One region of the Clostridium sp. Marseille-Q7071 genome, then DNA from elsewhere that is predicted to be linked to it. Evidence: a T-box and tRNA genes for the amino acid it is inferred to sense, from the RefSeq annotation. Region 1 holds a T-box; the other holds one or more tRNA genes.

What was found. The T-box of region 1 lies ahead of leuS (leucine--tRNA ligase). A T-box ahead of a tRNA ligase gene usually reads a tRNA of that ligase, here a tRNA-Leu.
Region 2: it encodes a tRNA-Leu, which carries the amino acid that the T-box ahead of leuS (leucine--tRNA ligase) is inferred to sense. The anticodon was not compared.

The regions. Positions count from the first base shown of each region.
Region 1 covers NZ_CBCOPR010000001.1:1,932,290-1,938,674, reverse strand. The annotation lists gene ACWPW7_RS08970 (class IV adenylate cyclase) at 1-212, shown strand, start outside; gene ACWPW7_RS08965 (DUF5685 family protein) at 212-1,090, shown strand; gene ACWPW7_RS08960 (J domain-containing protein) at 1,074-1,670, shown strand; gene ACWPW7_RS08955 (hypothetical protein) at 1,799-2,326, shown strand; T-box leader at 2,404-2,605, shown strand; gene leuS (leucine--tRNA ligase) at 2,781-5,219, shown strand; gene ACWPW7_RS08945 (GNAT family N-acetyltransferase) at 5,305-6,114, opposite strand.
Region 2 covers NZ_CBCOPR010000001.1:986,707-993,091, forward strand. The annotation lists gene ACWPW7_RS04570 (HU family DNA-binding protein) at 80-355, shown strand; gene ACWPW7_RS04575 (RNA-binding S4 domain-containing protein) at 714-974, shown strand; gene yabP (sporulation protein YabP) at 1,068-1,361, shown strand; gene yabQ (spore cortex biosynthesis protein YabQ) at 1,379-1,759, shown strand; gene ACWPW7_RS04590 (FtsB family cell division protein) at 1,903-2,184, shown strand; gene ACWPW7_RS04595 (S1 domain-containing RNA-binding protein) at 2,259-2,672, shown strand; tRNA gene ACWPW7_RS04600 (tRNA-Leu) at 2,857-2,945, shown strand; tRNA gene ACWPW7_RS04605 (tRNA-Met) at 2,951-3,026, shown strand; tRNA gene ACWPW7_RS04610 (tRNA-Met) at 3,031-3,107, shown strand; tRNA gene ACWPW7_RS04615 (tRNA-Leu) at 3,168-3,256, shown strand; tRNA gene ACWPW7_RS04620 (tRNA-Met) at 3,261-3,336, shown strand; tRNA gene ACWPW7_RS04625 (tRNA-Leu) at 3,396-3,484, shown strand; tRNA gene ACWPW7_RS04630 (tRNA-Met) at 3,489-3,564, shown strand; tRNA gene ACWPW7_RS04635 (tRNA-Met) at 3,719-3,794, shown strand; tRNA gene ACWPW7_RS04640 (tRNA-Met) at 3,949-4,024, shown strand; tRNA gene ACWPW7_RS04645 (tRNA-Met) at 4,029-4,105, shown strand; gene spoIIE (stage II sporulation protein E) at 4,828-6,385, shown strand, end outside.

The DNA.
Region 1 (6,385 bases):
GAGAAAGTTATAAGTATAAGAATACTCTAATTGAAATAGATATTAATGATAAAAGCTTTTGTCCTTTTCCTTACGTAGAAATTGAATCCAGTAATGAAGATGAAATTATGGATGTAGTGAATCTATTGGGGTACACTATGAAAGATACTACTTCTAAAACTATTCATGAAATTTTAGAAGATAAAAATAAAGGAGCTTTAAAAGGACTATAATGTTTGGATATGTTACTCCCTGCAAAATGGAGCTTAAAGTAAAAGACTATGAAAAATTTAAAGCTTATTACTGTGGATTATGCTTAGCTATAAAAGAAACCTTTGGTCATATACCTAGACTTACTTTAAATTATGATATGACTTTTTTAGCTATACTTTTAGATGGACTTAATGAAGATACAATTCATTATGAAAAATCTAGCTGTATTGCACATCCATTAAATAAAAAACCTAAAGTAATTGATAATGATGCTTTAAAATATGCCGCTTTTTGTAATGTAGCTTTAACTTACTTTAAATTATTAGATAACTACAATGATAATAATTCTAAAATCAGTAAACTATTATCTAAATTTTTGAAAAAGTATATAAAAATTAGTGATGAACAAAAAAAAGAAATAATCGATTATATGAAAACTAAATTAGATTTATTAAGTAAAATGGAGAACTCTAAAGAATCTATAAATATAGATGAAATTTCTGATATATTTGCAGATTTAACTGGTTATATAATTTCTCAATATTATAAGCAAGAGGATAACACCGCTCTTTATTGGCTTGGATATAATTTAGGAAGATTTATATATTTAATTGATGCCTATGATGACTTAAAGGAAGATATGGAAAATCATAAATTTAATGCTATTGAAAGAGCTTTTAATAGCGAAAAGCTCACCTTTGAAGAATTTATAGAAACTATTAGAGAAAGAATTGAATTTAATCTAATATTAAGCGCTGAAAGCTGTGCGGCTTCTTTGGAGAATCTTCCATTAAAGAAAAATAAGGAGCTTTTAACCAACATTCTTCAGCTTGGCTTAATGGAAAAAATTGAAAGTATAAAGATTAAGGAGTGTAAAAAACATGAGAAATCCATATGAGGTACTTGGTGTAAGACAAGGTGCATCACAAGATGAAATAAAAAGAGCATATAGGGAACTAGCAAAGCAATATCACCCAGATCAATATGGTGATAATCCTTTAAAAGATTTAGCTGAAGAAAAGATGAGAGAAATAAATGATGCTTATGATGCTCTTACTAAAAATAATGGAAGTTCTAGTAACTATCAAAGTTATAGTGGAGGAGATAATAATTCTAACATTTATCAAAGTATAAGAATGGATTTAAATAAAGGAAACATAGGTGGCGCAGAGGCAAAGCTTAATTCCATATCAGATAGAACTGCGGAATGGTATTTTTTAATGGGCATGGTTAATTATAGAAAAGGTTGGTTTGATAATGCCTATAATTTAATTCATCAAGCTTGTAATATGGATCCAAATAATTTTGAATATAGACAGACTTTAAATAGTTTAAATCAAAGACAAAATTCTTATAGACAAACTTATTATGGAACACGAAAAGGTAGTGATAGTGAGTGCTGTGATCTTTGTTGTAAACTTTGGTGCGCAGATACTTGTTGTGAATGTATGGGTGGAGATTTAATTAGTTGCTTTTAATAATATAATTTACACTATGAAAAGTCATTTGTTAAAAATAATAAACGAGTCTTTAGATTCATTTGTGAATATACCTAAATTTATAACATGATAATTTAAAATAATATTTTATTGTGAGGTTTTTTAATATGGGAAAACATAATATAAACAATAAAGCAAGTTTTGTTGCAAGAGGTGGAATATATGTAGCACTTAGCTTATTTGTGCTGTACTCCACTTCCTTTTTGCCATTTAACACAATATTTCTTTTAGGAGTAGCTTCAGCTATAATTCCTCTATCAATATTAACTACTAACATACAAAACTCTATTATAGTATATGTGGGTGTTTCCTTATTATCTTACTTTCTACTTCCATTAAAATCTATGTGGTTATCTTATACTGTATTTTTTGGACTTTATGGTTTTATAAAACTTTATATAGAAAAATTAAGAAAAATGTCCTTAGAATTTATATTAAAGATTGTATATTTTAATATATCTATGGGAATATTTTATTTAATTTATAAATTTTTATTTGTGTCCTCACTATCAATACCAGGAAACTTTTTATTTTTAATATTAGCTTATCAATTTATGTTTATAGTTTATGATTATGCAATGACTATATTTATAACCTATGTAGATAGTAATTTTATTCATAAATTAAATAATTAATACCATATACAAAAAATTAGTAAACTATTGACAATAAAAAGATTTTAATTTATAATATGAAATTATTAACTTAATATATTATTGCACTGATTAGGAGTAGTAATATTCATCTTAATTTTCAGAGAGCTGCAGTTTGGTGTAATGCAGTAGTTAAGAACTATGAACTTGCCTAGGAGCTTACTTGTGAAAAACAAGTACGGATTAAACCGTTATATTTTAAAGTGAGGCACTATGCCTAATTAGAGTGGTACCGCGGAATTATAAGTTTTCGTCTCTTTGCGAGATGAAGGCTTTTTTTATTTATAATAACCTTTATATATCTATCTATTAATAAGAAATAGCTAAAACCTGTATTTTAATGCACTGTTTAATGATTTTCATAGATAGAAAAAGTCTATTGTCTTATATCTTATTTAAAATAATAAAAATTCACTATAGATTAGGAGGAAATAATATGGCTAGATATAGCACAGAAATTGATAAAAAATGGCAACAAAAATGGGAAGAAACAGAACTATATAAATTTAATAAAAATAATTTAGATAAAAAACTTTATGTTTTAGAAATGTTCTCTTATCCATCTGGAAGCCAACTTCATGCAGGTCATTGGTTTAACTTTGGGCCTGTTGATTCATGGGCTAGAATGAAAAGAATGCAAGGATATAATGTATTTCAACCAATGGGTTTTGATGCTTTTGGATTACCTGCTGAAAACTTTGCAATTAAAACTGGAATTCACCCAATGGATTCAACAGAAAAGAATATTGAAACTATGGAAAAACAATTAAGAGCTATGGGAGCTATGTTTAATTGGGAAAATTCAGTAGTAACTTGTCGTCCTGACTATTATAAATGGACTCAATGGCTATTCCTAAAATTATATGAAAAAGGTCTTGCATATAGAAAAAATGCACCAGTAAACTGGTGTCCTGATTGTAATACTGTTTTAGCTAATGAACAGGTAATTGATGGTGTTTGTGAAAGATGTTCTAGCGAAGTTACTAAAAAGAATTTAACTCAATGGTTCTTAAAAATTACAGATTACGCTGAAGAACTTCTTAATGAAATCGATAATCTTGATTGGCCAGAAAAAACTAAGTCAATGCAAAAACATTGGATAGGTAAATCTACAGGTTCAGAAGCTACTTTTAAAGTAGATGGCAAAGATATTTCCTTCAACGTATTCACTACAAGAGTTGATACACTATTTGGAGTAACTTATGTGGTTTTAGCTCCTGAAAATGAGCTAGTAGATCAGTTGACTACTGAGGAGTATAAAACTTCTGTAGAAGAATATAAAGAAAATGCTAGAAAGCAATCTGATATAGAAAGACAATCCATAACAAGAGAAAAAACTGGTGTATTTACTGGTTCTTATGCTATAAATCCAATTAACGGAAGAAAGATTCCTATTTGGATTGGAGATTATGTACTAAATACTTATGGAACTGGTGCAGTTATGGCTGTTCCAGCTCATGATGAAAGAGATTTTGCCTTCGCAACTAAATATAATCTTCCAATAGAAAAAGTTATTGAAGGCGGAGAAAATCTTCCATATACTGAATCTGGAAAACTTGTAAACAGTGGAGAATTTGATGGACTTTCTAGTGAAGATGCTAAAGAAGCTATAGTTAATAAGCTTCATGAACTAAGTTTAGGAGAAAAGAAAATAAACTATAGATTAAGAGATTGGTTAGTATCAAGACAAAGATATTGGGGAGCACCAATTCCAATAGTATACTGCGAAAAATGCGGAACAGTACCAGTGCCTGAAAGTAATTTACCTGTAGAGCTTCCATACGACGTTGAATTTACACCAGATGGAAAGTCTCCACTAGCTAAATGTGAAAGCTTTATGAATACCACATGCCCATGTTGTGGTGGACCTGCTAAAAGAGAAGCAGATACTTTAGATACCTTTGTTTGTTCTTCTTTCTACTATTTAAGATATGTAGATAACAAAAATAGTGAAGTTTGTTTTGATAGTGAATTAGCAAATAAAATGCTTCCAGTAGATAAATATGTTGGAGGCCCAGAACATGCTTGTATGCATCTATTATATGCAAGGTTTATAACTAAAGCATTAAGAGATCTTGGCTATATAAACTTTGGAGAACCATTTAAATCTCTAACTCACCAAGGACTTATCTTAGGACCAGATGGACTTAAGATGAGTAAATCTAAAGGAAACACTATATCTCCTGATGGCTATATTACAGAATATGGTTCGGACGTATTCAGAATGTATCTAATGTTTGGATTTGGATATACTGAAGGTGGAGCTTGGAGTGATGATGGAATAAAATCTATAGGTAGATTCGTTGAGAGAATAGAAAGAGTTCTAGAACATTCTATAGCTGAACTTAGAAACAAGGATAATAATAAGGAAGTTATGGAAACTGCTGAAAAAGAACTTAATTATTGGAGGCATTTTGCTATAAAAGGTGTATCTGAAGATGCTGAAAAACTTCAATTTAATACTGCAATAGCAAGAATGATGGAGTTTACTAATGCTCTATCTAAATACCTTAATGAAAGCATTAAAAATCCTGCTTTCCTAAAAGAAGCATTAATAGATTATATTAAGCTTCTTGCACCATTTGCACCTCACTTCTCTGAAGAGCAATGGGAAGCTTTAGGTATGGATTATTCAGTATTTAACGAAAGTTGGCCTGTTTTCAATCCATCTGCCTTAATTAAAGATGAAGTTGAAATAGCAATACAAATCAATGGTAAAATTAAAGCTAAAATTGATGTTCCAACAAGTCTTGATGAAGCTGGAATAAAAGAAGCATCATTAAACAATGAAAATATAAAAGCTGCCCTTGAAGGAAAAACTGTGAGAAAAGTTATAGTAATTAAAGGTAGGCTTGTAAATATAGTAGCTAACTAACAAAAAGTCGTGATTAACCATCACGACTTTTTAAATTAATAATTAACTATATATGTTTACTATAGAAAGAAATTGAAAATAAATTTTAATTATTTAAAAATTCAAAGGCATAGTCACAGTATTTTTTAAATCCTATACCTTCATATATAGCTTTTGCACTTAAATTTCTTATATTTACTTGAGTTATTGGTGTCTTTCCCATTTCTATCAATTTCTCTACCATTTTACTCATAAGAATTTTTCCTAATCCCCTACCCCTATATTCACTTTTTATATAAACAGTAGTAATCTCTCCAAAATGTTTACTAAACTCGCTAAATTTAGCTAGCCCAACTGGAGTATCTTCTCTCCATAATAAATATATCCCATTTTTTAAATCATATTTTATTTTTTTATCATTAGTTAAAGATTTTATGTCATCTTCAGAAGTTGCTTCAAAAAAATCTATATATGCTTCTTTAATAAAATCTTTATCTTTAAAAGTTGCTTTTCTAAAATTAAATTCTCCTATATGTAAATTAGTTTTTTTATCATTATCAAAAATATAATAAAAATTTTTATCTATATTTCTACTTATATTTAATCTTTTTAATATTTCTCTTACATCTTCTTCTCTAGATGCCAAAAGCATACGTGGATTATTTATTCTTTTAATTTCTTTTATAATAATTTCAAAACTTTTTTTATTATTATAATAAAAATTAGTAAAAAGTGAATTTCCATCATCCTTTATATGCAATATAGCTCCTATACTTTTTTCACTATCTATATATAAATCCCCTATATTATTACTTTCGATACAATGTATTATAAAAAGGTTTATCTCCTCTTCTTCATATAAAAATTTTAATATTAACTTTTTTATTTCATCTGTTAAAATCTCTACTTTTACCATAACCATCTTCCCCCATTTATGCAATTGAGAATTGAGAATTGACAATGGACAATTTAAGTTGAAATTATTTTTATAAAAAATAATTTCTTTAAACATGTTTTTTCACTAGCAATATAAAATTGCTAGTTATTATGGCGAACACTGTTCGCCGCTACAGAATAAATTTTCCACCTCTGTGGAACAGTAGCGAAGCCCGTAAGGGTTCCCCTGAGGTGCAGTATAATTCGGAACAATCTTATTGATTTTACAATAATACTATGAAGATAAGAAA
Region 2 (6,385 bases), 950 kb from region 1:
ATATGCTATCTTATATTCAAGATATCTAATAGAATTTATGAATGTAGAAGCGTTTTTAAAAGATTAAGGAGGTACAATAGTGAATAAATCAGAATTAATCACAAGCATGGCTGAGAAATCAGGTTTAACTAAAAAGGAAACAGAGGTTGCTTTAAAAGCGTTCATAGAGAGCGTTGAAGAAGCTCTAGGAAAGGGAGAAAAAGTTCAATTAGTTGGATTTGGAACTTTCGAAACTAGAGAAAGAGCTGCTAGAATGGGAAGAAATCCAAGAACTAAAGAAGAAATAGAAATTCCTGCTTCAAAAGCACCCGTTTTCAAAGCAGGAAAAGAATTTAAAGACATAGTTAATAAATAGTCTTATTTTACTTATTAAAAAGCCTGGATTTATTCTAGGTTTTTTTTATTAAAGACATCTTCAAAAATAGCTAACTAGTATTTAAGTATATGTTATGTCATACTTTACTATAAGATTACAAAGATAGTCTCACTATTTTTAAGAGTCAGCTATTTATGTGATATAAAATATCCTCAGAATATTTGAATAGTTATTTTGTTTGAGATGATAATAGTGTATTACAAATCATTTAAGGTTATAATTATATTTGAATAATAAAGTTTATATAATATTTTAAAGAATTTAATTATTTTGGAATTATTTATAGTTATAAATTTAAAAGTATAAATTTGAATAAAATATATTTGGGGTGATGGCTATGAGACTTGATAAGTATTTAAAGGTGTCAAGGATAATTAAGAGAAGAACAGTTGCAAAAGAAGTTTGTGAAAGTGGTAGGGTTTCAATAAATGGTAAAGTTGCTAAGGCAGGAACGGTAGTAAAAGAAGGCGATATCATTGAAATTCAATTTGCAACTCAAGTATTAACAGCAAAAATAGTGAATATAGCAAATCATGTAACTAAAGAAAATGCTAAAACTATGTATGAAATAATATCAGGGGAAGAAGATAAGGAATAATTACTTCTTCTTAAATTGCTTTTCTTTGCATATATTTTTCTTAAAGAAATATTATTTATTAGGAATACTTTTAATATATGCAAGGAGGGTTTTATGGATAACAAAGAAACCAAGATAGAAGATAGAAAAAGTTATTTAACTTTAGATTCAAGGAAAAAGATGGCAATTGACGGAGTTGAGGAAATTGTAAGCTTTAATGATGAACAAATCCTTTTAAATACAGTTCTTGGTTCTATGGATATAAGAGGAGAAAATTTAAAAATGAATAAACTAGATGTACAAAATGGAGATGTAATGATAAGTGGAAAAATAAGTTATATTGTATATACCAGTGATGAAAAAAAATCTAGAAAGGGAAAAGGCATTCTTTCAAGGCTTTTTAGGTAAGTATCATGCTGTTTACAATGGAACAACAAATAATATTATTTGCATTTAGTTTATTGAGTGGAGTTTTAATAGGCGTTCTCTTTGATATTTATAGAATTATAAGAGGATTTGAAGATGTTGGTGCGATTATAACTATAATTCAAGATGTTTTATTTTGGATTGCTACAGGATTTATTGTGTTTATATTTATGATGTACACAAGCTATGCATATATGAGCTTTAATGTTTTTGTATATGTAAGTATAGGATTATTTGTATATATTAAACTAATTAGTAAGATATTTATAAACGTACTTCACAACGTATTATTGGCTATTGGAAAGGTATTAAGAGTAATATTTAATACATTGTCTTATCCTGTAAGATTTTGTTTATACAAAATAATAAGAAAAAGTTAAAAATTAATGTAAAATACCTTGAACAAATGAACAATTCAAATTAAAATATACTTATGAGTTTAACATGAGTAGTTATATTTTAATATAATAACTATTGAATAATAAGTTGTTATACTCATTCTATGTGGAGGGTGAGTTGTATAATGAAAAATAGAAAAATCAAAAACTTATTATTATCTCTATTAATTGTTTATGTTTCTTATATTTTCATAAATCAGCAGAAGATAATGCATAGACAAAAGGTTGAATTTGAAACCTACACTGTGGAGTTAGAAAAAGTGCAAGAAGAAAACAAAAAATTACAGGATGAAGTGCAGTTATCAAAGACTGATAAGTATATTGAGAAACTTGCAAGAGAAAAATTAGGACTTATTAAAGAGGGTGAAACTCCTGTAATCAATAACAGTGTAAAAGAAGATAAGTGATCTGTGTTATGTTTAACATAACTTGATATATAACATAATAATTAAAACATTATTTAAGGAGGAATCTTTTTAATATGACCTTAAAGGCTGGAAGTATTGTAGAAGGTAAAGTGGTTAATATCACTAATTTTGGTGCTTTTGTTGAAGTGGAAGGAAAAACAGGACTTGTTCACATTTCAGAAGTATCAGACGTCTTTGTAAAAGACGTAAGAGATCATCTAAAAGAAGAAGACGTTGTTAAGGTGAAGGTTATTTCAGTTGATGACAACGGAAAAATGAGCTTATCTATAAAACAAGCAGGAGTGCCAAAAAAATCAGTAAAACCTGTGGAAATAGACTGGGAAAAAGAGAAAGGAAAAACTGGTGGCTCTTCATTTGAAGATAGAATGTCTAAGTTCCTAAAAGACAGTGAAGAAAGATTTCAGGATTTAAAAAGACACCAAGATAATAAAGGACGCGGATATAGTAGAAAAAGTTCAAATTATTAATATAAATTTAGAGAGTGCTAAATTTTTGGCACTCTTTTAATTATATTAGTGGTCTAATATAGTTAAGTTTTAATAAAACTGCAAAAATATATAAGTTTATTATAAAAAAAAGTGTTGACAATATATAGACCTTAAACTATAATAAATATTGTCGCTGAAAGATGCGCACAATAATGTATAACCTGCTGAAGTGGCGGAACAGGCAGACGCACAGGACTTAAAATCCTGCGGTGGTTAAACACCGTACCGGTTCGATTCCGGTCTTCAGCACCAAATATCGCGGGGTGGAGCAGCTGGTAGCTCGTCGGGCTCATAACCCGAAGGTCGTAGGTTCAAGTCCTATCCCCGCAACCAACATGGCGGAATAGCTCAGCTGGCTAGAGCATTCGGTTCATACCCGAAGTGTCGTAGGTTCAAGTCCTATTTCCGCTACCATAACCTTATAATTAATTTAAGGTTAAAATATTTTATATTACATATACTATAGTCAGAAATGCTGAAGTGGCGGAACAGGCAGACGCACAGGACTTAAAATCCTGCGGTGGTTAAACACCGTACCGGTTCGATTCCGGTCTTCAGCACCAATATCGCGGGGTGGAGCAGCTGGTAGCTCGTCGGGCTCATAACCCGAAGGTCGTAGGTTCAAGTCCTGCCCCCGCAACCATTAATTTATGGATGACAAGAGTTTAGCACTATGTAAAGTCAGTTTAAATTAAATAACCTGCTGAAGTGGCGGAACAGGCAGACGCACAGGACTTAAAATCCTGCGGTGGTTAAACACCGTACCGGTTCGATTCCGGTCTTCAGCACCAATATCGCGGGGTGGAGCAGCTGGTAGCTCGTCGGGCTCATAACCCGAAGGTCGTAGGTTCAAGTCCTGCCCCCGCAACCATTAATTTATGGATGGCAAGAGTTAAGTATTATATAAGGTCAATTTAAATTAAATAATCTGCTGAAGTGGCGGAACGGGTAGATGGACAGGATTTAAAATCCTGCGGTGGTTAAACACCGTACCAATTCGATTCCAATTTTCAGCACCAAAATATCGCGGGGTGGAGCAGCTGGTAGCTCGTCGGGCTCATAACCCGAAGGTCGTAGGTTCAAGTCCTGCCCCCGCAACCATTAATTTATGGATGGCAAGAGTTAAGTATTATATAAGGTCAATTTAAATTAAATAATCTGCTGAAGTGGCGGAACGGGTAGATGGACAGGATTTAAAATCCTGCGGTGGTTAAACACCGTACCAATTCGATTCCAATTTTCAGCACCAAAATATCGCGGGGTGGAGCAGCTGGTAGCTCGTCGGGCTCATAACCCGAAGGTCGTAGGTTCAAGTCCTGCCCCCGCAACCAACATGGCGGAATAGCTCAGCTGGCTAGAGCATTCGGTTCATACCCGGAGTGTCGTAGGTTCAAGTCCTATTTCCGCTACCATAAAGGCTTACAACTTAGTTGTAAGCTTTTTTATTATGTGAAAAACTAAATATAATAATTGATTATTATATTTATTAGTAATACTTTTAAAATATGACTAGAAGTTAGAGATTCTATCCAGTGATAACTTTAAGATTTTGATTATATAATTTTAATTAGCAAAACTATAGAGTTCTACAATGGACAATTGACAATTATGGTGGAAATTAATTCTTACAAATTAATTTCTTCAAATAGATTTTTCAATAAAAGTGACTGCGTCACTTTGAAAAGAAATAAATTTAGACCTTCTCTTATATAAGAGAAGGTCTAATAATTCCCCATCCTCAATTGTATAAAGTAGAAATTCAAATAATTCAATAACATAATTATCAGCACTATATTATCAATTCAATAAAATATTCCATTTATTATAATAAAAATTCTTTCAAATTTTATTATAAAGTTATCCATAACGACAGCTTTAACTATAAAAGTTATCAACATATTGAAAAATAAAAATATAAGAATTGTGGATAAAAAAATATAGTAATACTTTGAAAATAGTAGATTATGGTATAAAATGGTAACTGTGCAGAGGGAAAAACTTCTTGTTATAAAATGGTAAAAATATACAGTTTGATGTCATAAAGATTTTATAACTTCATTCCATTAAATGACATTTATTTCCAGACTCCTTTGTTACAATTAACTTACAAATTTAAGGGGTAGGTGGTTATAAAATGCAATATGGTGCAGAGATAATTCCATATAAAAGAATTAAAAATACAAAAGAAAAACAAATTAAAGAAGAACAAAGTAGTAGAAAACTGATTATAAAAGCAGGAGTATTGTTTTTTTTATGTTTTTTCATTAGCAGAACAATGATTATAAACAATACAGCACCATTTGGGATTGCATTTTTATTAGTTATACTAATGAAAGAAGACAATAAAATATCTTTATTATCTGCTTTTGGCAGCTTACTAGGGTATATTACTATGCAGAGCTATGTTAAAGACATAAATATGTATTTTGTATTGGTTCCATTGCTAACTTTTGTTTCTATGGTTATAGGAGATACTGTAGAAAGTAAGTTAAAAAAAGCTGTACTAGCTATTACTGTTACCATATCAGTTTTTGCCTATAATATTTTAATAAATCAATATGGTTTTTCAGTATCTTTGATTTCAACCTTTACAAATATTTTTTGTATCTTCCCAATATATTTTATTCTGCATATAAGTAATTCATGCTTTGAAGAATTAAAAACAAAACATTTATTTAGTAATGAAGAAATAATTTGTATGTCCTTATTATTTTCAGTAGTTGTAGCAGGAACTTGGGGAATTAAAATATTTAACATTTCTCTTACAAATGTATTGGCATTGGCAGTAGTAATAATATTTAGCTACATAAGTGGAAGTGCAATAGGCGCTACATCAGGGATAGCTATGGGTGCTATTGTAGGAATGAGCAATGAATATTTATTATTATATGTGACTGTATTAGGAATTTGTGGGCTTGTAGCAGGAGCTTTTAAAGATGCTGGAAGGATATTTGTTTCATTAGCATTTTTAGTGACCTTTGCTATAGTTAAAGTTTATATGTCAACTTCTAATATGGCAATTTCAAATAGCTTTATTATAATAGAAGGAATTTTGTCAGTAGGTATATTTTTAATGATACCTAATAATATATATGAACGTATATCAGCAGAGATAAATTCTGAAAAGAAAAAGCAAAGTTTAGATAGAAATTATTTAAATAATATAAGAAATATGTATTTAGGAAGACTTGATAATTTTTCAGATGTACTTGCAAATATGTCAAAAATACTAACTAACTTAGTAGATAATGATAAGCTTACACTTCAAAGTAAAAGTAGTGCCTTGGTAGAAAACTTAGCAAGTAGAGTATGTAATGATTGTAATACTAATTGTATATGCTGGGCTAGAGAACATCATGTAACTTATAGTGCATTTGCTGAACTTATAGAAAATGAGCAGAAAAAAATAAATAAATTTCCATTTGAATTAGAAAGGAAGTGTCTTAGAAAAGGTGCATTAATAAGAAATGTTGAGGATGTGGTAAATAAGCATATTATAAGTGAAATGTGGAGAACTAGATTAAGTGAAGGCAGGGAACTTTTAGCAAGTCAAATAAACAATATGGCTCAATCTGTTCAAGAATTAGTGAAAGATTTTAATGAAGACATTAAAGTGGATGGAGAAGTGGAAAGAGACATAATAAAATTATTTGATAAAAATGATATAGAATATGATGATGTATTTTCCATTG